Regions from separate parts of the Exiguobacterium sp. ZWU0009 genome, predicted to be linked through region 3. Evidence: riboswitches for the same ligand, from Rfam matches in the RefSeq annotation. Region 3 holds a riboswitch; each other region holds the start of a gene.
What was found. A riboswitch is a leader RNA that binds a small molecule or an ion and turns the genes downstream of it on or off. The one in region 3 is predicted to bind lysine.
Positions count from the first base shown of each region.

Region 1 (8,197 bases), 290 kb from region 3:
GCTGATAGATATCGAGTACGAAAAGTGTCGCAATACTGTTGAGCAACGAGTTAAACGAACTGAAGACAGCTCCGAGTAAGACAGCTAAAAAAAATCCCATCAGCGAGACCGGCAACAACTCCGTAATGAGTCGAGGATATGATAGATCACCGCTCGTTAGTGTGTTCCCATATAAGTGATAGGCAATGATCCCAGGAATCAGCATGAAGATCGGAACTAATAACTTCAAGAAGCCTGTCATTAAGACGCCCTTCTGTCCTTCCTTCAAATCTTTTGCCCCGAGCACACGTTGAATGACATATTGATTGAGTGACCAATAAAATAAGTTCGCAAATAGGATGCCCGTGAAAATCGAAAAGAACGGAACGGCATCGGTTGAGCTTCCGATTGCGTTCAGCTTCTCCGGTTGCACAGTCGCAATCGTCTTCATTCCTTGAAGCAAATTCCCGTCACCCAGCGCGATAAAGCCAAGCACCGGAACTAGGAATCCAACGAAGACAAGCCCAATCCCGTTCAAGGTATCGGAGACAGCCACCGCACGTAGTCCTCCAAAAATTGCATAAATCGCTCCGATGATTCCAACGACCCAGACGACTAACCAAAGGGATTGCGTATAACTGAGACCAAATAATTCCGGAACATCGAACAGCTGCAAGACAGCAATTCCACCCGAATAAAGCATCGAAGGAATCGTGACACACATATATCCAAGTAAAAAGAGTAAGACTGTCATCCGGCGAACCGTCTCATCATACCGGTGACTTAAGTATTCCGGTAATGTCGAGATACCTAGCCCGAGAAATTTCGGGAGCAGATAGATGGCCATGATGATTGCAGCAAATCCCGCCGTAACTTCCCATGCCATACTCGACATATTCCCCATGAAGGATTGTCCATTGAGTCCAATCAACTGTTCTGCCGACAAATTCGTCAGTAGTAATGATCCGGCAATGAAAACGCCACTTAGACCTCGCCCCGCTAAGAAGTATTCATCGACGCCTTGTGTTTTCCCACGCGTCAATCGATAGGATATGTAGGCAACGAGCAACATGAAAAACGCTGCAGAACCTAATGTGAAAAATAATTCAGATGTAGTCATGTGTCTCCCCCCTATTCTTCATTCATGTTTTCTATTCTTGTAATATGTATTCATTGATTCCTTTTTTATACTTTTCCAAAACTATATTTTAGAAAACGTTTTCATTTAAAGAAATAAAAAAACCACCTTCATTATAGAAGGTGGTTCACACATTACGATTGACGCGGATGTTCTGGGAAGTCCATCTCGTCATAACGAACGATCGACGTCCGGTTTTTGAATTTATGTCCTAACCAGAAGGCAAGGAACAATGGAATACCGACGTACGTCGCAGCAATCCCGACCCAATCGATTTGATCAGCGAGGAATGCGGCATAGTTTTGACCAACGATGACAAGGAAACAAAGACCGAATGCGAACAGCGGACCGAACGGGAACGCTGGTGCAACATATGGTAAGTCTTTCAACGAGTGACCTTGTGCAACGAATCCTTTACGGAAGCGATAGTGACTGATCGCAATCCCGAGCCATGCGATGAATCCTGTCATCCCGGAAGCATTGAGTAACCACAGGTAGACTTGTCCACCAAACATCGACGTCAAGAAACAGAGCGCACCGACTGCACCTGTTGCAAGCAAGGCGTTACGGGGTACACCGTTTTTCGAGACTTTCGCGAATAACTTCGGTGCATCGCCTTGGCGCGCAAGTGTATACAGCATCCGTGTCGAAGCATACATGCCTGAGTTTCCGGCAGATAGAACAGACGTCAAGATGACAGCGTTCATGAGTGCTGCTGAGAACGCAAGACCTGCTTTTTCAAAGACGAGCGTAAACGGACTAACCGCTACGTCCGTAATGTCATTCGAAACCAAGTTCGGACTCGTATACGGAATGAGCATTCCGATGACGAAAATCGCGAAGACGTAGAAAAGTAAGATACGCCAGAAAACTTGTTTGACTGCTTTAGGAACGTTCTTTTTCGGGTCTTCTGACTCACCCGCGGCAATCCCGACGAGCTCCGTTCCTTGGAAACTGAATCCAGCAACAAGAATGATTCCGATGACGGCAGGAATCCCACCGACGAACGGTGCATCGCCAAGAGCAAAGTTTTTAAAGCCAACCGGTGGCTCCGATGTAAAGACACCGAAAATCATCGCAACACCGACGACTAAGAAGACGATGACGGTAACGACTTTAATCATCGCGAACCAATACTCCGCTTCCCCGAATCCTTTAACGGAGAAGTAGTTCAAGCCAATCATGAGTAAGAGGAACAAGGCACTGAAATAAAATCCAGGAACATCCGGGAACCAATACGTCATGACGATTTGTGCTGCGACGAGCTCGACTGCGATCGTGACTGCCCAGTTGTACCAGTAGTTCCAGCCGAGTGCAAAGCCGAATGATGGATCGACGAATTTCGTTCCATATGTCGAGAAGGATCCAGCGACCGGCATGTACGCTGCCATTTCACCAAGACTTGTCATTAGGAAGTAGACCATCAGACCAACGATTGCATACGATAGGAGCGCACCACCTGGTCCTGCTGCTGCGACGGAAGCACCGGACGCAATGAAGAGTCCTGTTCCGATCGCTCCACCGATGGCGATCATTGACATATGACGGGCTTGTAATCCACGTTTTAATCCTTCTGCTGTCGAATCTGTTGTTTGTTTCACATCTAGATTGTTCATTTCGTTCGCTTCTCTCTTTAATAAATTTTTGAGAGGACACTTTTTGAATGAAAAAACAAAAAGCGCCCTCATCTTCCAGATGGAAGATGAGAACGCAACATAATAAAATGGATGCGCCTCATTCTACCGTCGTGAAAGATAGCTCTCCACAAGTAGGTGATACCCGACTTGTGACAGTATTAGACCTATTTGATCTAATCCCAATCAATCATCTTCAAAGCGATGATTGATTTCGGCAATTCTTCCTTTCAGGTCACCTCATCTGTCGCTTGACGACATCCGTAACCGTACTCTTAAGAACTGCAACCTCCATCCCACTGGTTGAGTGAGAACTGAATTAAGTTAGTTATTACTACGCCATATTACACAAATCGCCACGAAATTGTCAATTGCCTTTTTCGAATATCAGGTAGTCGATGGTAAAAATCCGATATGTTTAGTACACTAAATGGTAGAAGTCCACTGAGAGAAAGGATGCTGCTTGCATGCCACAGGAACGTGATTTGCTAACTTATCGACTCGAGGAACAAATGCGTGTCATTCTTCGTACCCTGCGACGTGAACTTAACCGGCTATTTGAAGGAACGGCGACCCGGAGTGAGTTTTTCATCTTACGAAGCCTTTCAGAAAATGGTCCTCAGCGCCCGACGCTTCTTGCGGAACAATTTGAGCTCGCGACGAGTCAAGTCACTGCTTTGACGGATAAGCTGTATAAACAAGGATATGTCACCCGAACACGTTCGACGGAAGATCGTCGTTCAATCGTCCTCGCTTTGACGGAGGACGGTGAACGTGCATTTCGGGATCTCGAAATCGTCCGGAAAAACTATTTACAAGATCGCTTCGGCACATTGACAGAAGAAGAGCTTGAAACGATGGTTCATGTTTTTAATAAAATTTTACAGACGATGGATGAGGATACACTTACTTCGTCTTCTTAAAAACGGTAGATTTTCTACCGTTTTTTCTATTTTATCTAAAGATTTCCCTCTGTCTAACCGTTATCTACTTGAGTATACTGGAAGTATATATATGGAAATCTGTTAGCTGGGGGAGTTGGGAGGATTTGTTGTCCATCATGAATCAATTCATCATTAACTTTTGTCTACTGTTTACAACGATTACTCTCTTGTTCTTACCGTTTCGAAATCAACCGCGTATTTCATTGAACTCCAAATGGAGCATTCGACTTATACTCGGAGCGGTCTGTGGTCTGGTTGCGGTTTTATTGATGTTCAATGGGATCCAAATCGATGTCGCCCGTGTTGATTTACGTATCGTTCCCGTCGCGATCGCCATGCTGTTCGGTGGTTTTCCAAGCGCCATCGTTGCGGGTGCGATGATCATTGGGACACGTTACTTTTTAACACCAGTTGATCAAATGGAAGGTTTTTATTTATCTACGCTGATCATCGTCTTGTTCATCACGACAATCGGAATCATTCGTCGATTCGTCCATGTCTCGATGCGTCATTTTCAGCTTATGGTGTTGGTCGGTATTCTCTATTCGTTACCCGCCATCTACATCCTGACGCACAGCTGGTCGACATTCTTTAAAATCTCGATTGCGTACGTCTTCTTTAATTTATTAGCTGGCTTTGTCGCTTTTCGATTGCTAACGGAATTACGCCGTCACTTCGAAAACATCCAGTATCAGCAGAAACTCGCCATGACGGATGCATTGACAGGGCTCGCCAATCGTCGTCGTCTTGATGACTCCCTTTCGCTTGTCGGTTCGACCGACCAAGGCTATTCGCTTGTACTCATCGATATCGATTTCTTCAAGCATGTCAATGATACATATGGTCATGATGCGGGCGATGATGTGTTACGCCAACTCGGCATGACTCTTGCTTCCTTGACGCGTCCAGACGACCTCGTCGGACGGTACGGTGGTGAAGAATTTTTAATCATCTTACCAAGTACTTCGGCGAAAGAAGCGCAAAAAATCGCAGAACTAGCTCGGCTGACGGTCGCACGTAACCTGTTCCCGACAGCAGATGTACCTGATCTACAAATCACGATTTCGCTTGGAATCGCGCATTCTAGTGGTTCTCATACGTCACTTGAAGCATTACAACAGGCAGATAAAGCGTTGTATTACTCAAAAGAAAGCGGACGGAATCGGAGTACGATCTACACGAAAGAACTTGCATTCCGACAAGCTTAACCTGACTGGACACTTCCGTAGGGAAGTGTCTTTTTTTACGTCTTCATTCCGGCTCTTTAGGAAAACCGATGCTTTCTACTGTTCCAAAGACGATCATCCGACTTAATTGTTCTGCCATATACTCTGATGAATACGGTCGACCGTTTCGTAACCAAGAAATCAACAATCCCAACTGTCCACCAATGACATAGTTTAATAATAAGTCCCGATCGACGAACGTAGCTTCTTCTGTGATTTGCGGTCGAAACATTAGTCGGTAATTCTCTTTCAACGTATCGAGAAAGCGCGAGATGAACGTTTTGATCGGTCCTTGAACAAGCATCGTCTGATAGAATAATTCATTTTCTTCGATATGAATGAATAACCGAGCAAAATAGCGACTCACCTGCTCGACTGTCGGAAAGGCAGTTCCTGTACCGGTGATCCGAATCGCTTGTTCAAGTGCCTTCATTTGCTCCTCAACGATTTGGTCAAGCAAATCATACTTATCCGTATAGTGTGCGTAGAAGGTCGAACGGTTCACACCGGCTCCATCCGTCAACATTTTGACCGTAATACTTGAGAAGCTGTGCGTCTTCAGTAAACGAAATAATACCATTGTAATACGGTCACGTGACCGTTTTGGTCGAGGATCACGGCTCTCATTCATCCATATTTCACTCCTTTTTCATCATCTTTTCATTAATGAATCCGTTATCATCTATTTTTCCGACATTTTGTCGGAAATTGTCGGTTGTTTGTTACCTAACTATCCATATAATTAACTATATTAATTACTCCTCCCCCCAGAGGAGTACTTTTTTTGAATCGATTGTACACAAGAAAGGATGCAAACACACCCATGAGTATGAAAAAACTATTAATCATCAATATCGTGACACTCATCGTTTTGATTGGTGGTGGTGTTGTCGGATACTACTATTACGATCAAGCAACGAGCTATGTCAAAACAGACAATGCAAAAATCGATGGCAAAATGATAACGATTGCGAGTCCAAGCGCCGGTAAATTAACAGACTGGTCGGCAAAAACAGGCGAATCGCTCGACAGCGGTGCAACACTTGGTCACATCATGACTGCACAAGCTGGACAAAAAACGACAGATCTTTCTGTTTCGATGCCTGCGAAAGCAACAATCGTTCAGTCGATGGCGACAAAGAATGGCTTCGTCGCAGCAGGTACACCACTTGCTTACGGATTTGACTTAAACGACCTTTGGGTCACAGCGAACATCGAAGAAACAGAAATCGATGAAATCAAAGTCGGACAAACAGTAGATGTCTATGTCGACAGCTACCCGGACACGACACTTTCTGGTGAAGTCGAGCAAATCGGGATGACGACGGCTTCTACGTTCTCAATGATGCCTTCTTCAAACGGAAACGCGAACTACACGAAAGTCGCACAAGTCATTCCCGTTAAAGTATCACTCTCGCAAGAAAAATCACTCGACATTCGACCTGGTATGAATGTGACCGTCCGCATTCATAAGGATTAAGGAGGGACGTTCATGTCTACTACCTTCTTGTTCGGATACAGTGCGTTCACGATTCTGATCATCATCGGCGTCAACTGGATTGCCCGTCGAAGTCGCCCATCCGACATGGCACTGGCGACTGACGGACCAACACTTGAGGAATCCCTCGAGACGGAACCGACGATGACCGTGACACCACCAGTCGCAACACCTTCAAAACAGGTATCGACTGAAAACGTCAGTATTCCGAAAGTACTGACGGTCTTACTAATCGGTATGTTCATTGCTATTTTGAACCAAACGTTGATTAATGTCGCGTTACCGGTTCTAATCAATGATTTCAACGTATCGACTTCCACTGCCCAGTGGTTGACGACAGGCTTCATGCTCGTCAACGGGATTTTGATTCCGATCAGTGCCTTTTTGATGCGAAGCTATACGTTCCGCCAGCTGTTCCTCGCTTCGATGACGCTCTTTTTCTTCGGATCCATCATTTGTTCGATGGCAATGAACTTCCCGGTCATGATGATCGGTCGTGTCGTTCAGGCAGCGGGGGCTGGTATTTTGATGCCACTCGGATCAAACGTCTTCATGACGTTGTTCCCACCGCATAAGCGCGGAGCTGCCATGGGGATGCTTGGAATCGCGATGATTCTCGCTCCTGCTGTCGGACCTACGATCACGGGATATGTCATCCAAAACTATGATTGGCACGTCATGTTTTACGCGATGTCGTTCTTTGGATTAGTGACATTGTTACTTGGTGCTGCCTGGTTCCGACTGACACAGCCCCTCTCGAAACCTTCTTTTGATGCACTGGGCGTCTTATTCAGTACGATCGGATTCGGGAGTCTCCTTTACGGATTCAGTGAAGCCGGGAATGACGGCTGGGATAGCCCGATCGTCATCAGCACGATCGTCATCGGCTTAATTGGAATTGCCGCTTTTGCGATGCGTGAGCTGTCGATGGAAGATCCGATGTTGAATATTCGCGTGTTAAAGGTACCGGAATTTTCGTTCACCCTCTTCATCAACGTCATCGTCACGATGGCTTTGTTCGGCGGGATGTTACTTTTGCCGATTTACCTTCAAAGCATTCGCGGTTTTTCACCGGTCGACTCCGGTCTGCTCCTCTTACCCGGATCACTGATCATGGGAATCACCGGACCGATTGCCGGTCGGTTATTTGACCGTTTCGGTATTCGTCCACTTGCCATCTTCGGTTTGACGTTAATGACCTACGGAACATGGGAACTGACGCAATTGAACATGGATACGTCGTATTACTCCATCATGGGGATCTACATGCTTCGGTCATTCGGTATGGCGTTCATCATGATGCCGATCATGACTGCCGGTATGAATGCCTTACCGATGAAGATGATCCCACACGGAAACGCGACGCAAAACACACTCCGTCAAGTCGCTGGATCTATCGGAACCGCGATTCTCGTCACCGTCATGACCCGTCAAACGACGGCTCATTTAGCAGACGACGCGAATCAGTTCACGACGCTCGACCCAACGCTTTCGCAACATTTAAACGATCTTGGACAACAGCTGGGTAGCTCACAAGCCGCTTCGACGAGTTGGTTTACGATGCTGACGAAACAAGCAACAATCCAAGGGATCACCGATGCGTTCTGGATTGCGACCGTCTTATCTGCGCTTGCACTGATTCTGTCCTTCTTCTTGCACGGAAAAAAAGAACCGAATCTAGATTGATTGACGACAGACCAGTTGATGTCCTATCAGCTGGTCTTTTCTTATACTTTACGAAAAGTTCTTCTTTGCACTTCAGCCTTAAAATCGATACA
Region 1 covers NZ_CP018057.1:215,759-223,955, reverse strand. The annotation lists gene L985_RS01315 (solute:sodium symporter family transporter) at 1-1,099, opposite strand, end outside; gene L985_RS01310 (amino acid permease) at 1,252-2,733, opposite strand; lysine riboswitch at 2,865-3,053, opposite strand; gene L985_RS01305 (MarR family winged helix-turn-helix transcriptional regulator) at 3,219-3,674, shown strand; gene L985_RS01300 (diguanylate cyclase) at 3,812-4,903, shown strand; gene L985_RS01295 (TetR/AcrR family transcriptional regulator) at 4,947-5,552, opposite strand; gene L985_RS01290 (HlyD family secretion protein) at 5,745-6,401, shown strand; gene L985_RS01285 (DHA2 family efflux MFS transporter permease subunit) at 6,414-8,105, shown strand.
Region 1: another riboswitch for lysine. It lies ahead of L985_RS01310 (amino acid permease); the one in region 3 lies ahead of L985_RS16415 (Na+/H+ antiporter NhaC family protein).

Region 2 (8,197 bases), 620 kb from region 3:
TTGTTCGCTGCTCCTGTCCGAGTAATATCGTCAATTTCAACGCCATCCCCGTATAGCACGACCTCGTCTCCGACCTCAACCGTCCCATCGACAGCGACGAACGTATGACTCATGAATAATTTATTGATGACCGGATAAGGTTTTTCTTTAATATGAACAGGCAGAGCGGCACGCCCACGGACGACACCGTCTCCATAGCCGACTGGTAAGATGGCAATCCGCATCGGTTCTGTACTCGTAAAATTCGTCCCGTACCCAACGTGTTCACCCGGTCCGATTTCGCGAATTTCAACGACCTCCGTCGTCATCCGTAGCGAAGGAACGAGCCAGTCCATCTTTTCAATCGGTGAATAGCCGAATAAGAAGATTCCAGGGCGGACATAATTACAAAATGCGAGACGCGGATCGTGTTTGACGATCGTCGCACTGTTTTCCGAGTGCATATACGTAAACGTATGGCGCTTTCGTAACACATCGGCAATGGCGACGAAACGTTCGACTTGTCCATCGTGATCCGCATCCGGCTCATCGGCAAGCGGAAAATGTGTATATAAACCTGTTAAAGCGAGCGAATCTGCTTGCGCAAGCGCAAGAACAGCTTCCGCCTCTTGAAGCGAACTGACACCAAAACGATTCATCCCGACGTTGATCTTCAAATGTAACTCGATTCCTTGCAGCTGTTTACTGTTTAGGGCGAGCCATTCTAGCGATGAGACACCGAGTGCAATTCCGAAACGTCGTGCTGTTTCAAAATCCTCCGTCGGATTCATCACCAGTACATAACTGTCTGGAAAATTCGTTTTGATTTCAATGGCTTCATACAACTCGGCGACAGCAAAGTGATGCACATCAGACGCCGTCAGCGTTTCGACCATCTCGAGCATGCCTAAGTTGTACGCATTGTTCTTGACCACGGCAAAAATATGTTTACGTGATCGAGCGAAGACCGATGCGACGTTCTGTCGCACCGCCTTCCGATCGATCGTGACGAGTGTACGCGTCGTCATTCTGCGACAGCTGGTGTCACATACGTCAACCAATCCGCATATTGCGGCAATTGACCTGTGACGGCTTGACGGTAAAGATCGAGCAACTCATCTGCGACGTTCCGTGTTCCGCCGTTGATGGAGATATGATCGATTTCACCGACACTCGTGATTTCAGCAGCTGTTCCTGTTAAGAAAATCTCATCTGCGACATATAACTCATCGCGTCCGATGTGACGTTCGACGACAGGATAGCCTTGATCTTGTGCCAAACGGATGATGACTTGGCGTGTGATACCGTCGAGTACTGAACAATCAAGTGACGGTGTATGAATCGTTCCGTTTTTAAGAAGGAAAAGATTCGCAACACTCGCTTCACTAACGTTTCCGTTCATGTCGAGCGCGATTGCTTCATCAAATCCATCACGGATGGCTTCACCTTTTAAGAGTTGTGAGTTCATATAGTTGGCAGCCGCTTTCGCTTGCATCGGCATCATCGTTGATGAGACGCGGCGGTATGATGCGACTTTGGCACGGATGCCAGCACCTTTATCGAAGTATTCCCCAAGCTCCCAGCAAGAGATACCGACATGAACTGTCGTATCTTTCGCCATCAATGCTTGCCATGGCGTACCGAGGAACACGAATGGACGGATATAACAAGATTCGAATCCGTTTTTCGCAACTAAATCGATCGTTGCTTGAACAAGTTCGTCGACAGTATACGGAATCGTGACATGGTAATACGCACAACTGCGGAAGAGACGCTCGATATGTTCCTTCAATTGGAAAATTGCCGGTCCGTCCGGTGTCGCATACGCACGAATTCCTTCAAAGAATCCACTACCGTAGTGAATCGCATGTGACATGACGCTCGTGTTCGCATCTTTCGGATCATGAAAGACTCCATCTAACCAAATTGCTTCTCCATACTGTGTATCCACTGCCATGTGTTTTCCTCCTCTTCGACGTCAATCAGAGTGAACGTAAATCATCCACCAATTGCGTCTTCTCTTCTGTTTTCGCATCTTTCTGTTTGATGACACGTGCAGGTGTTCCAGCAACGACGCTTCCAGCAGGTACGTCTTCTGTGACGACACTACCAGCAGCGACGACGGCATCTTTGCCGACTTTGACGCCTTCAAGAATGACTGCATTTGCACCAATCAAGACACCGTCTTCAATGATGACAGGTGTTTTTGAAGGTGGTTCGAGGACACCCGCGACCACGGCACCTGCGCCGACATGAACGTTTTTCCCGATCGTCCCACGTGCACCGACGACAGCGTTCATATCAATCATTGTACCATCTCCGATTGATGCACCGATATTGATGATGGCACCCATCATGACGACCGCGTTATCACCGATGACAACATGATCACGAATCCATGAACCTGGTTCGATGCGCGCATTCAAGTGACGTGTATCAAGCATTGGTACCGCACTGTTGCGACGGTCATACTCCACGTGAACATCTGTGATGCGATCTGAATACTTTTCTAAGAAAGTAGCCGCAAGTCCTGCATCCGCGAAGAAAATCTTTGATTCATCTGATCCGAACGCTGTAGCGCCTTCGATCGTCAAGCCCGCCAAATCGCCATTGACGTAAAGTTTTACCGGTGTTTGTTTTTTAGCATCTTTAATGAATTTAGCAATTTCGTAAGCATCAGTGAGTAACATGTGAATCCTCCTGTGTGTAGAGCGTCTCTAATGTATAGAGTCCCGCTGTTTTTTGAATGAGTGCTTCAGCTGCTTTAATCGCACCAGAAGCAAATACTTTTTTCGATAACGCCGTATGTTTGATTTCAATCAGTTCATCGACACCGGCGAATAAGACTTCGTGTTCACCGAAGATCGTTCCACCGCGCATCGCATGCATCCCGATCTCGTTCGTCTCTCGCTTTTGCCGCGTCTGTGATCGGTCATACACCGGTGTCACGTCACGTGCCGTCTGAATCGTTTGCAATAACAACTCAGCCGTTCCGCTTGGAGCATCGACTTTTTGGTTGTGATGTTTCTCGAGCAATTCGATGTCATACGCCCCTGCTAGTGGGACGAGTGTCTTCAGCAGTTGCTGCACCATCGCGATGCCGTACGACATATTGTACGACTGGAAGATTGGAATTTCTTTCGCAGCGTCCTTGATCGATGTCAGTTCCGCTTCTGAAAAACCAGTCGTTGCAATGACGAGTGGTGTTTTTGTCGCCAGCCCGTATGCGAGCAGATCCGGTAGCAAACTCGGATGCGAGAAGTCGATGATCGCATCGACCGTCTCTGACATCTCCGTTAGCTCCGCATATGAAGCGATCGTATCGGATGACTTCGTCCGGTCAACAATCGCCACGACACTTTGTGGTGCGAGTTCGACGACGTATTGTCCTGTCGCCCCATAACCGTGTAACGCAAGTTTCATCGAACCACTCCTTTGTAAGCCCGCATCGTTTCGAGTAAGTGGGCGTGTCCCGCTTCCGATTGACGGACGAGCGGCAAGCGTGGCGCACCGACAGCAAAGCCGAGTTCTTCAAGCGATGCTTTGACTGGGATCGGATTGACGTCACTGAACAAAGCACCGATGACCGGTAACAAGTCTGCCTGAATCCGGCGAGCCGTGACGAGATCTTGCCCTAGTAATGCCTCAGCAAGTGCTTGTGTCTCTGCTGGGTACGGGTTAGAGAGAACTGAAATAACACCCTGTGCGCCCCATGCCATGTACGGAAGGATTTGATCATCATTTCCACAGAAGACCGCGAAGTCTTCCGGAATCGCCGCCATCAGTTCACCCATAAAGCTGACATCTCCACTCGCTTCCTTAAAGGCTTGGATGCGTGGATGACGTGCTAACGTCACTGCTGTTTCGACTGCGATCGTAACGCCTGTCCGGGATGGAACGTTGTACAGCATGATCGGCAACTCTGTTGCATCAGCGACCGCTGTGAAGTGTGCGACGAGACCGGCCTGTGATGTTTTATTGTAGTACGGTGTGACGAGCATCGCTGCGTCCGCACCGAGACGTTCTGCGAGTAATGTTTTCTCGATTGTCGCTGCGGTGTTGTTCGAACCTGTTCCAGCAATGACGGGTACTCGTCCTGCCGTGACCTGAACGGCAGTCGTCAGGAGTTGTTCGAATTCATTATTCGTTAGTGTCGATCCTTCTCCTGTCGTCCCTCCGACGACAAGTGCCTGAATCCCTGCTGCGAGTTGTTGCTCGATTAAGCGTTCGAATACGTGTAAATCCAACTCGCCTGCTTCATTAAATGGTGTGACGAGTGCTGTACCTGCTCCTTTGAACATGAAGAACTCCTCCTTTTTTTATGAATGAATCGACTGTTCGATGGCTTGGCGTGCAACTTGCACGGCGTTTGACGCGGCACCTTTTCGGATGTTGTCAGCTACACACCAAAGATGGAACGTGTTTGCGAGACTATCATCTTGTCGAATTCGTCCGACGTAGACATCGTCCGTCCCACTCGCGTCGAGTGGCATCGGATAGCGCGTATTCGTGACATCATCGACGAGGACGACGCCGGGTGCCCCATCTAACGCTTCACGGATTGCTGTAACCGTCGTCGGTTGTGTAAACGTGACGTTGATTGCAACCGAGTGAGAGTTCGTGACCGGAACTCGGACACATGTCGCACTGACGGGTAATGCTGGAAGATTGAAGATTTTCCGTGTTTCATCAATCATCTTCTGCTCTTCTTTCGTATAACCGTTCTCAAGGAATACATCGATATGCGGCAAGATGTTATCGTGAATCGGATGCGGGTAATTGACGGGTTCTTCTCCGCGCGCCCCACGCGCCAAGTCCTCGATTCCTTTTTGACCAGAACCCGATACGGCCTGATACGTCGTGTAGTTGATCCGCTCGAATCCGAGTGACTGGAGCGGTGCTAAGGCGACGACGGATTGAATCGTTGAACAGTTCGGATTTGCGATTAAACGATCCGTCGCTTGAATCGCTTGTGGATTGACTTCTGGCACGACGAGTGGAATCGTCTCCTGCATCCGGAAGGCACTTGAATTATCAACGACGAGTGTTCCGTTTTCAGCTAGTAACGGGGCATATTGCTCACTGATCGTTCCGCCCGCTGCGAACAACGCGACATCGATTCCGTCTTCCGTGATGTTTGGTGTCAGTGCTTGGATCGTGATGTCTTCTCCCTTGAACTGTACCGTGTTCCCTGCTGAACGAGCAGAAGCGTAAGCGGACAGGCGGCTGACCGGGAAATCCAGTTCTGCAAGTACTTGTAACATTTTTTGACCGACGGCGCCGGTTGCTCCAATGACGGCTACATGATACATGCTGTTTTCCTCCTTATAATTCGAACGCGTTGGCAATCGCTGCAACCGTCCGTTCAATGTCTGCTTGTGCAATCGTGTACGAGATGCTGATTTCTGATGTCGTGACTTGATAGAACGGGATATTCTCTGCTCGGAAGATTGCGAACAACTTTGAGGCAACACCCGTTGCATCCCGCATCCCGATGCCGACGACAGATAACTTCGCATGCTGATTGTGGCGGTCGACCTTGACTGTCGTGAAACGATCCATGATATCTTTCAATGCTTCATCGAGGAACTCTTCCTCGTCAAGTGGACATGAGAACGATAAGAAGATGTCACTGTCGAACGTCGTTTGACTGATCATGTCGATGTTGACGTGGCGGTTTGATAACAGTTCGAAGATATCGGCTACTGCTGCATTCGTTTGCGGTACGTGTTTGATTGATACCGTCAAAACGTTCTTCGTGACACTGACACTCGTCACCGCTTTTTGTTCCATTGTTTCCGTCGCTTCCATGATCCATGTTCCCCTTTTCGATTCAAGTGTTTTCCCGACGAAGATGTGTACGCCGTATTTTTTTCCTAGTTCGACACTCCGCATTTCCATGACCTTCGACCCGAGGGCGCTCATCTCCATCATCTCATCATACGAGATGTGCGGAATCGGTTGAGCAGCAGCATGGATTCGTGGATCAGCTGTATAGACACCGTCGACATCCGTGTAGATTTCACACCGTTTATCAAGGACTGCCGCAAGCGCAACAGCCGTCGTATCCGATCCACCACGTCCGAGCGTCGTGACATCACCGAGTTCGTTGACCCCTTGGAATCCGGCGACGATGACGACATCGTACGTTTCGAGTTTTTGTCGTAACAGATCTCCATCAATCTGTTTGATCTTACTTTTCGTATGCACGCCCATCGTGCTGATTCCTGCTTGAGCGCCTGTTTGCGATAACGCTTTGACACCGAGCGAGTTGAGGGCGATGCTGAGTAATGAAATCGTCTGTTCTTCTCCGATGGCAAGCAGTCGATCGAGTTCTCTTCGCTCGGGGCGATCTGTGATGGCTTGCGCCTGAGCAATCAAAGAATCTGTCATCTTGCCCATCGCCGAAACGACGACGACGAGTTTTTCACCTTCGGCTGCGCGACTCTTCAAATAATTCGCAATAGACTGAATCTGTTCGACAGTCGCAACCGAGCTTCCACCAAATTTAAGTACAGTTGTCACAATCCTATCTCCTTTGTCCCGATACAGAAAAAAACGACGGGCCGGTAGGAGCGTTCCTACGGCCCGTCGTTATCACGATCGGACAAACGAAGACAAAGTCATTCGTTCTTTTACGTAAGATAGCGCTCCGAAACATCGGTTTCGGCAGTACAACGGATCTTAACCGTTGTACCAGCAAATGAGAAGAAGCATCTTCTCGTTCACTTCGGCGGACTTCCCCTTTCACATCATTCAGCATGCTTGCCTTCAAGAATGATGCTACTCATGTCATCCGCGCCTCTATCTGTCGGTTGTTAGTTACAGTTATAGCAGACATCTTTTGTTAAATCCAGTCATTTGACTGATTTTTTTCAAAATCCGTCAATTTGCAAGATGCTGTTTTGCGAGTTCGAGTTGCTCCGACACGGCAGCAAACCCTGTTCCGCCGTAGCTAGTCCGGCGTGCTACTGCTTGAACCGGATCGAGGAGCGGATAGACGTCTTCCGTGATATCAGGATGGAACGTTTGATACGTCTCGAGGTTCAAATCCTTCAGGAAACAACCGTTCTGCACACAGTAAAGGACGGCTTTACCGACGATTTCATGTGCTTCCCGGAATGGTATGCCTTTCGTCACAAGGTAGTCGGCGAGTTCCGTTGCATTCGAGAAGTCTTGCATTGTCGCCTTCTTGAGCGCTTCGGTCTTAAACGTCGCGGATTCAATCATTCCAGTAAAAATTTGAACGGATTGGAGAACGGTATCTGCTGTATCGAAGACCCCTTCCTTATCCTCTTGCATGTCTTTGTTGTAAGCGAGTGGTAATGCCTTCATCGTCGTCAAGAAGCCCATCAGATTGCCGTAGACGCGCCCCGTTTTCCCACGAATCAATTCAGCGAAATCAGGATTTTTCTTCTGTGGCATCATGCTCGACCCTGTCGAGAAAGCATCAGACAACTCGATGAAGCCAAATTCTTGCGATGCCCAGATGATGATTTCTTCACAAAAACGCGAGAGATGCATCATGACGGTCGAGGCGATCCCGAGGTATTCGATGACGAAATCGCGGTCGGAGACAGCGTCGAGACTGTTCGGATAGATTGACTCAAAACCGAGCAACTCGGCAGAACGGAAACGATCGATTGGGAATGTCGTCCCCGCGAGCGCGCCTGCCCCGAGCGGTGATTTCCGGATCCGCTTTTGATTATCCGTCAACCGTTCGACATCACGTTCGAACATCCAGAAATAAGCGAGCAAGTGATGCGCAAGCGAGATCGGTTGTGCCCGTTGCAAATGCGTATAACCTGGCATGACCGTCTCGATATGTTGCTCAGCTTGTTCCGTGATAACCGATTGGAGCTCGCGTAATGCCGTCGTCAACGCTTCAACATGTTGTTCCATCCATAGATGTAAATCCGTTGCGACCTGGTCATTTCGGCTCCGTGCCGTATGCAGTTTTCCTGCAACCGGACCAATCTGTTCCGTCAATAGACGCTCGAGATTCATGTGAATGTCTTCATCTGCTAGCGTATACACATGATCCGCTAACGTCGTTTCCAGTTGCTTCAGTCCTTGCTCGATTTGTGTCCACTCGTCTTGAGCGAGGATCCCTTGTTCAAATAGCATCTGCGCGTGTGCGAGACTGCCTTTTAAATCGACGCTCGCTAATTTTTGATCGAACGTGATCGATGCTCCGAAGGCTTCCGCTTGAGCGGAA
Region 2 covers NZ_CP018057.1:538,892-547,088, reverse strand. The annotation lists gene alr (alanine racemase) at 1-1,007, opposite strand, end outside; gene L985_RS02825 (branched-chain amino acid transaminase) at 1,004-1,936, opposite strand; gene dapD (2,3,4,5-tetrahydropyridine-2,6-dicarboxylate N-acetyltransferase) at 1,962-2,669, opposite strand; gene dapB (4-hydroxy-tetrahydrodipicolinate reductase) at 2,656-3,402, opposite strand; gene dapA (4-hydroxy-tetrahydrodipicolinate synthase) at 3,399-4,280, opposite strand; gene L985_RS02805 (aspartate-semialdehyde dehydrogenase) at 4,299-5,291, opposite strand; gene L985_RS02800 (aspartate kinase) at 5,305-6,504, opposite strand; lysine riboswitch at 6,617-6,794, opposite strand; gene argH (argininosuccinate lyase) at 6,865-8,197, opposite strand, start outside.
Region 2: another riboswitch for lysine. It lies ahead of L985_RS02800 (aspartate kinase); the one in region 3 lies ahead of L985_RS16415 (Na+/H+ antiporter NhaC family protein).

Region 3 (8,197 bases):
TTTGTTTCATCCCTTTTGACATCTTACGGATTTTTGTCTTCGTCTCAAAGGGAAAGCGTTTCAACAACAGTTGTCGCCGTGCCAGGTCACTACCATGCAGTCGTTGCATCAAATCGAGCATGTCTGCTCCTGTCATGTCTCCAGGCAAACTAATTTCTCCCGGCAAATAACCGACCAATTGCTTCACTTCTTTACTTTGCTTCCAGCAATCAAAACCACCGATCGTCGCCTTTCCATCGTCCGCAGCCAGTAATCCCATCAAATGTCGGAGTGTCGTTGATTTTCCAGATCCGTTTGGTCCGATGAAACCGAATATCGTACCCGGATCAACTGTAAAACTGACATCGAATATCCCACGCCCCGGTGCAAACTCTTTCGTGACATGCTCCAAACGGATCATCATCCGACCTCCTCATCCCCTATTTTTCTCATCACTGTATTCATACCCGTTTTGAAGCAGTTTGTTCGGATCAAAGCGATAGATGACGAACCGCTCGTCATGATTTTTTTCGTAGAGGTCTCGTAATCGAATCTCATCGACTTGCTCGAATACGGTATGTCGCTCTAAATATTCCCGGTATTCATCGGTCGGGTAATACAAGATGAGATCTACCGAACGCGAGGAACGCTCGACCGAACTTAAAATCTGATCAATCACTTTCATGAAAATTTGGGAAGAGAATGGATTGAAGAAATAAAACTTATTCGCCTCGTCCGGAATGACGTACTGCTCAGCATACGCCTGTTCAAATCGTAAACTTCCCGAACGTCGCTTTCGTCTACTTTCGTAATTCGCCATGTTCCGAAGCGCATCTTCGTAAAATTGTCCATTCATCTCGATTCCGATGACGGAACAATCGAATCGGTCGTGTAAGTAAAAGTTCAAACGCCCTTTCCCACACCCGAAATCAATGACAGTGTCCTGTTTTTGAAACGGATAGGTTTCGCATAATTCGTCTAGTGCCGCATAAGGTGTCGGTTCATATCGATTATAGTGACTAAACACACCATATAGATGTTGCATCTCAATGGTCTCGATTCGTAATCGTTGATCGTATTCCTGTTCATTCATCGTCTTTTGTTCCTTCTTTCCGGCATTCTTACCCTCATCGTACTATACTGAAGAAGTACGTTACTCGTTTTTTGAAAGGGGATTTTATGATGATCGTCGTTACGAACCGGATTAAAGTCAAAAAAGGGATGGCTGCAGCTCTCGCTCCTCGTTTTACGCGTCCAAGTGGACTCGATACGATGGACGGATTCATCCGCGTCGAGGTCTTATTGACGCAAAATATCGAAGAACACGATGAAATGAACGTCAACATGTACTGGGAAGACATGAAGAGTTTTCAAGCGTGGCGGGAAAGTGACGATTTCAAAGCGTCACATAGTCGACCTGCGAGTAGTGAGGCAGGAGAATCGCCAATGCTCGGCAGCGAGATTCTGACATATGAAGTCGCTTCGGTCAAAGAACGCGCATGATGCACGAAAAGGACTCGTCTCGAGTCCTTTTTTAGATACCTATATACAAATAGTGAAAGGGTCGAATTGTCACAAATGGTATTATTTGTTATCATAGTGCCATTACAGAGAGAGAGGGTCCTTCATGAATTCATTAACTATATTTGAACAAGCCATTCGTAGCTTACCTGACGATCGTACGTTACGACGTGATGAATTATGGACGGACGATTTTTTATTGCAACAGGAGAACGAGCTGACCGTCTATTACTCTCCGATTGGCGAATATGTCAATACTGAAGCAAAAGTCGTCATCATCGGGATCACACCAGGTTTTGAACAGATGCGAATCGCTTTCGAAGAAGCGACGGATGCCCTCCATCATGGTGTTTCATTAGAAGAGACGGCACGCCTCGTCAAATATACAGCAAGCTTTGCCGGAACGATGCGACGTAACCTCGTTCAGATGCTTGATACACTCGAACTTCCAGCATTGCTCGGAATTGAGACGACAGCTAGCTTATTTCATCAACATCAAAAATTATTGCAACCGACGTCGCTGTTAAAGCAACCCGTCTTTTATCGCGAAAAGAATTACTCGGGTCATCAACCGAAAATCAGCCGTAGTCCTTTGCTAAAACATTATGCAGAAGAACACTTCGTCGCTGAAATCAATCAGCTACGCGAACCGGCGCTATTGATTCCGCTCGGTCGTGTCGTCGAGACACAAGTCCGTGGGTTGATTCATGACGGACGAATCGAACAGCATCAGCTTCTTTCGGGATTCCCTCATCCCTCTGGTGCGAATGGTCATCGAAAAAAACAATTCGAAGAAAACCAAGCCTATTTGATGAAACAGCTCATTCAACATTTTGCTGAATAAATAACTTTATCTTAAATTATCAGAATATATGGTTGAATCGTTTCTGAATTACATGATAAAGTGTCCATAAGAACAGAATATGACTATTCTATCGATGAGGTAGAGGCGCGATTTCAATCAGTACTTGGTCCGAGGATGACAACGAAGACGACTACAGGAAAGGTGACATCGCCGAAATGACAGTATGTGTCTAACATATCGTCGTTGGTCGATTCGGGAAACACCCGATCGATTGCCATACATAGTACTTGTATGGAGCGCTCCAATTCGGCTAAGAAAGACGCATCCAGCGAGGGTGTCGGCTTTGTTGCCGGTGCCCTTGCTTTTTTTGTGCCGCGGGGTCTCATCTTTAAGCCATTTATTAAAGAGGAGGATATTTTTCATGGTCAACTATTCAGATTCCATCATTGCCCTTGTACCTGCTTTACTAGCTATCTTATTAGCCATCTTTACACGAAAGGTCGTTCTTTCGTTAGGTGTCGGCATTCTCGTCGGTGCCCTGTTACTCCACCGTTTTAATCCGATCGATACGATAACCTATCTCGGCAAGAACATCTTCAGCCTGTTTTGGGCGGACGGTGCCTTGAACGAGTGGAACGTCTTATTACTTGTCTTCTTGTTATTGCTCGGCGTCCTTTCCACGCTCATTCAGACATCAGGTGGCGCTCGTGCCTTCGGTGAATGGGCTTCTACGCACGTCAAAACGGCGCGTGGTGCACGCTTAGTCGCCTTCGGACTCGGTATCTTGATTTTCATCGATGATTACTTCAATAGTCTTGCTGTCGGAAACGTTAGTCGTCCGTTAACGGATCGTCGTGGTGTCTCACGAGCGAAACTTGCCTATTTGATCGACTCAACAGCTGCGCCTGTTTGTGTCATCAGTCCGCTTTCGAGTTGGGGCGCATTCATCATCTCCATCATCGCCGGTATCTTAACGACGCACTCGATTACGGATTACTCAGCGTTTAGTGCCTTCATGATGATCGTTCCAATGAACTTCTATGCGATTTTCGCGTTACTTTTAACACTTTACATCGCTTACTCTGGCGTCTCTGTCGGACCGATGAAACAGCATGAACGTCGTGCCGCGAAAGGTGAACTTTTTGATGCATCAAAAGGAACACCGATGGGGATGGCAAAAGATGTCAACGAACATACGAATGGAAAAGTACGGGATCTCGTCGTTCCGATCGTCGTTCTCGTCATCGCTACGATCAGTGCGTTGCTCGGAACAGGTGCTCAGGCACTTGCTGCCGACAATCGCCCGTTTACTTTAATTGGAGCATTTGAATCGACAGACGTCACACGTTCACTCGTCGCAGGTGTCGTCATTAGTTTAATCGTCGCTTTCCTGATGCTGATCGGACGGAAAATTCCGGGTCGCGATTACCGGGTAAGCATCGTTGCTGGTATGCGTTCGATGTGGCCAGCAGTCGTGATTCTGTTATTCGCTTGGACGATCATCGCTGTCATCGGTGACATGAAAACCGGTGACTATCTTGCAAGCTTCGTCAGCAACTCGATTTCTGCTTCGTACTTGCCATTCTTGTTATTCTTGATTGCCGGCTTGATGGCATTCTCGACAGGAACAAGTTGGGGCACATTCGGGATCATGTTGCCAATCGGTGCGGATCTCGTCATGGCTGTCGATGCCTCACTCTTGTTACCGACGCTTGCTGCCGTTCTTGCTGGATCTGTCTTCGGTGACCATTGTTCACCGATTTCCGATACGACGATCCTCAGTTCGACAGGGGCTGGATCACATCATATCGACCACGTTACGACACAGTTACCGTATGCGCTAGTCGGTGCCGTCACTGCAGCAGTCGGTTATTTAGTCATCGGTTTCACGGAGTCTTCGGTCTACGGTTTCATCGGAGCTCTTGTCACATTCGTACTCTTCATCGTCGTCTTGAACGTTCTCTCAAAAAAAGGAGAAACCGCTTCGGATTTACAGACGGATTAATGTAGCATTTTACGAAAAAAGGCATTGGATGCGCGCATCCAATGCCTTTTTTATATCTATTCGTTTCACACCATCAGTAAACACACATCATTCGCAAACGCTACTGGATCCTCGAGTGGAAGCCCTTCGACAAGCAATGCTTGTTGGTACATCAGTTTGGTATAGCGCTCGAATTTCGAACGATCGTTTTGATACGCCGTTTCAAGAGAGTGGAATACCGCGTGTGACGGATTCAATTCAAGAATCTTGACCGCTTCTACCCCTTCGTTATTCGGCATCGCCTTCAGGATTTTCTCCATCTCGATCGAGACGGCGCCATCCGTCGCAAAACAGACGGGATGCGATTTGAGACGCGTCGATGCCTTAACTTCCTTGACTTGTCCACTTAGCACTTCCTGCATCGCTTGGAACATCTCTGCTTGTGCGTCCGTCGTCTCCGCTTCTTCTGCTTCAATCCCTAGATCGCTACTCGTGACCGACTTGAACGTCTTCTCGTTGTACGTCACGAGCATCTGGATCGCGAACTCATCGATCTCTTCCGTGAAGTACAAGATGTCGTATCCTTTATCACGGACGAGCTCGGATTGTGGTAACTTATCTAAACGATTCGTACTCTCACCAGCGGCGTAGTAGATATGCGCTTGATCTTCTGGCATCGCTGCGACGTATTCCGCGAGTGTGATCAACTTCTTCTCCTTCGCCGAGTAGAAGAGGATGAGGTCCTGCACCTGTTCCTTGTGCATGCCGTAATCATTGTACATACCGAACTTCAGCTGACGTCCGAACGCTTGATAGAACGTTTCGTACTTCGCGCGATCTTCACGCAAGAGGGCTTCAAGTTGTGTCTTGATCTTACTTTGGATGTTTTTCGCGATCAGCTTCAATTGACGATCGTGTTGTAGAAGTTCACGCGAGATGTTGAGCGATAAGTCCTCCGAGTCGACCATTCCTTTGACGAAACTGAAATGGTCCGGCAGCAAGTCACTGCATTTTTCCATGATCAAGACACCATTCGCATAAAGCTCGAGACCTTTTTCAAATTCCTTCGAATAATAATCGTACGGTGCCTGCTCCGGAATGAATAAGATCGATTGATAACGAACGGCACCATCGACACTGATATGAATGTGTTTTGCCGGTGTGTCAAAACCATACCGCTTCTCTTGGTAGAAGTTCGTATAGTCCTTGTCTGTCAATTCCCGTTTGTTCTTCCGCCAGATCGGCACCATGCTGTTGATCGTCTTGACGACTTCGACCTCTTCCGTCTCATCACTGCCTTCGATTGGCTGACGTTCGAGTTCCTTCATCTCGATCGGATAACGGATGAAGTCCGAGTATTTTTTGATGATACTGCGCAAACGATATGTCTCGAGGTATTCGTCATACGATTCTTCTTCCTCGTTCGCCTTGATGTGGAGCGTAATCTCCGTTCCGACGGTTTCTTTGTCGACCTCCTCGATCGTATAACCTTCGACACCACGAGATTCCCATTTATAAGCGACTGCACTGCCGAACGGTTTCGTAACGACGGTGACGACGTCTGCGACCATGAATGCAGAATAGAATCCGACACCGAATTGACCAATGATATCATGACCATCTTGTGCCTCGTTCTCTGCCTTGAAGGCAAGCGATCCACTCTTCGCGATCGTACCGAGATTCTCTTCTAGTTCTTCTTTCGTCATTCCGATTCCCGTATCACGAATGATCAGTTGACGCGCTTCTTTGTTTGGTTCAATCGTAATTTTGTAGTGTTCCTTCTCGAACGAAATCGTCTCGTCCGTCAATGCTTTATAGTACATCTTATCCATGGCGTCACTTGCATTCGAGATCAATTCGCGCAGGAAAATCTCCTTATGCGTATAGATGGAATGAATCATCATCTCCAGCAATCGTTTTGATTCCGCCTTAAATTGTTTCGTTTCCATGCTCATTCTGCCTCCCTTTTTTAGCACTCAATCATATAGAGTGCTAATTCATCTCCTATTATTAGGGAGTTCGAAATATCTGTCAATCTCCTTTTTCACTGTATGTCGCGACTTTTTCAAAGACAATCTCTCCAATTTGACGTAAGTGCTCTGCTGACCCGTAGGTGCCATGACTGACGCCGTTTTCATCCTTTCGATTACCGAGACCGATGAACTGCTCACTTGGTTTGAAGTGGAGCCCGACAACGGGTACCTGAAATCGTGACGAGACGCCGACTTGAAAAATCGCGTCCGGATAATCCGTCGGTCGATAGATCGTCCAATCGATGTCTGGTTCAAGCTTCGCAAATCGTTCCGTGTGTTCCTTCCCGAGCAGGATGATTCCTTTTATCGAAAACAGTTCGAGCAGGCGTAACAAAAATGTCTGACCGAACGGACTATCTTCCAACACTCTGCGTTCTTTGATTGCTCCCATGTAGTGGTGTGTCGGAAACGGGAAAAAATCCAAGTGAATGACTGGATCAAACGTCTTCTCGTAAAACGACGCACCCAATCCATTCAAGAATCCTTCGAGCTTACCGCCACCTGGTCGACCGAACCAGGTTCGGTACACATTTGGTTGTTTGAAGTAACGATTGAAGCGTCGGATCGATTCCGTCAATGTCTCTTCTTGTAAATATGCATTCCACGTCATGGATTGTGGACGTATGAAAAGTGGACCGTGCTCGTCAAATCGTAATGCACCTGTTCGGTCTAAAAACTGCGATCGGGATGGGTTCGTCGCGATCGTTACCCAACTGCTACGCGTCGCATCACCAAACCAGAGGACAGGTGTCGTTTGGTCGATCAATTCACTTGCAAATGCACTCTTCTCGAGTGTCATTTGGTACTGGACGGCTTCGTGTAATAATTTTTTGGCAAGATGCCATTGATCGGATGTCAGCGTTCTCATCTCCCTTTTTACAGCGATTGTGCTGTTGTAGATGTACCCCCTATCCACCAACACTAGACGCATCGATGGGTTTAATCTCTATTTCTCCGGGAATGTTTCATAAGGTGAACGATATGACTTAGGAGGGATTTAGCAATGGGTAGACTCGAGCAAAAAGTAGCTGTCATTACCGGCTCGGCAACAGGGATTGGACAAGCGACCGCCCTTGTCTTCGCAGAACAGGGAGCAACGGTCATCTGTGCCGATGTCTCACTTGAAAAAGCACAACAAACAGTAGAACAGATTACACAACACGGTGGAAAAGCGGAAGCCGTCCATGTTGACGTCTCAGACGTCGAGAGTGTCGAGCAACTTGCGAAGCACATCAAAGAGACATACGGTACGGTCGACGTCCTCTTCAATAATGCCGGAATCGATGAACAAGGCGGGAAAGTCCATGAGTATCCCATCGATCTCTTCGATCGGATCATCGCGGTCGACTTGCGCGGTACATTCCTCGTCAGTAAATTCTTGATTCCACTCATGCTTGATAACGGTGGTTCAATCATCAATACATCATCGATGTCTGGTCGTGCAGCTGACTTGAACCGGTCCGGTTATAACGCAGCGAAAGGCGGGATTGCGAACTTCACACGCGCGATGGCAATCGATTATGCGCGTCATGGCATTCGTGTCAATTCGTTGTCGCCAGGAACAATCGAAACACCACTCATCGATACACTTGTTGGTGAAAAAGAAAAAGAGCAAGGTAAACAGTTCCGCGATGCGAACGCTTGGATCACACCACTCGGACGACTCGGTAAACCACGCGAGATGGCAACGGTCGCCCTCTTCCTTGCTTCTGACGACAGCTCATATGTCACAGGTGAGGACATCACAGCAGACGGCGGTATCATGGCTTATACATGGCCGGGAGAGATGTTAATCGATTCGAAATGGAAAGACGAAGCAGAAAAAAGTGAATGAGGAAGGTACGGTGTAACCCTCTGGTTGCACCGTTTTCTTTT
Region 3 covers NZ_CP018057.1:3,173,010-3,181,206, forward strand. The annotation lists gene L985_RS16395 (ABC transporter ATP-binding protein) at 1-400, opposite strand, end outside; gene L985_RS16400 (methyltransferase) at 413-1,072, opposite strand; gene L985_RS16405 (heme oxygenase) at 1,162-1,482, shown strand; gene L985_RS16410 (uracil-DNA glycosylase family protein) at 1,607-2,344, shown strand; lysine riboswitch at 2,437-2,615, shown strand; gene L985_RS16415 (Na+/H+ antiporter NhaC family protein) at 2,727-4,310, shown strand; gene htpG (molecular chaperone HtpG) at 4,376-6,238, opposite strand; gene L985_RS16425 (hypothetical protein) at 6,321-7,190, opposite strand; gene L985_RS16430 (SDR family oxidoreductase) at 7,326-8,156, shown strand.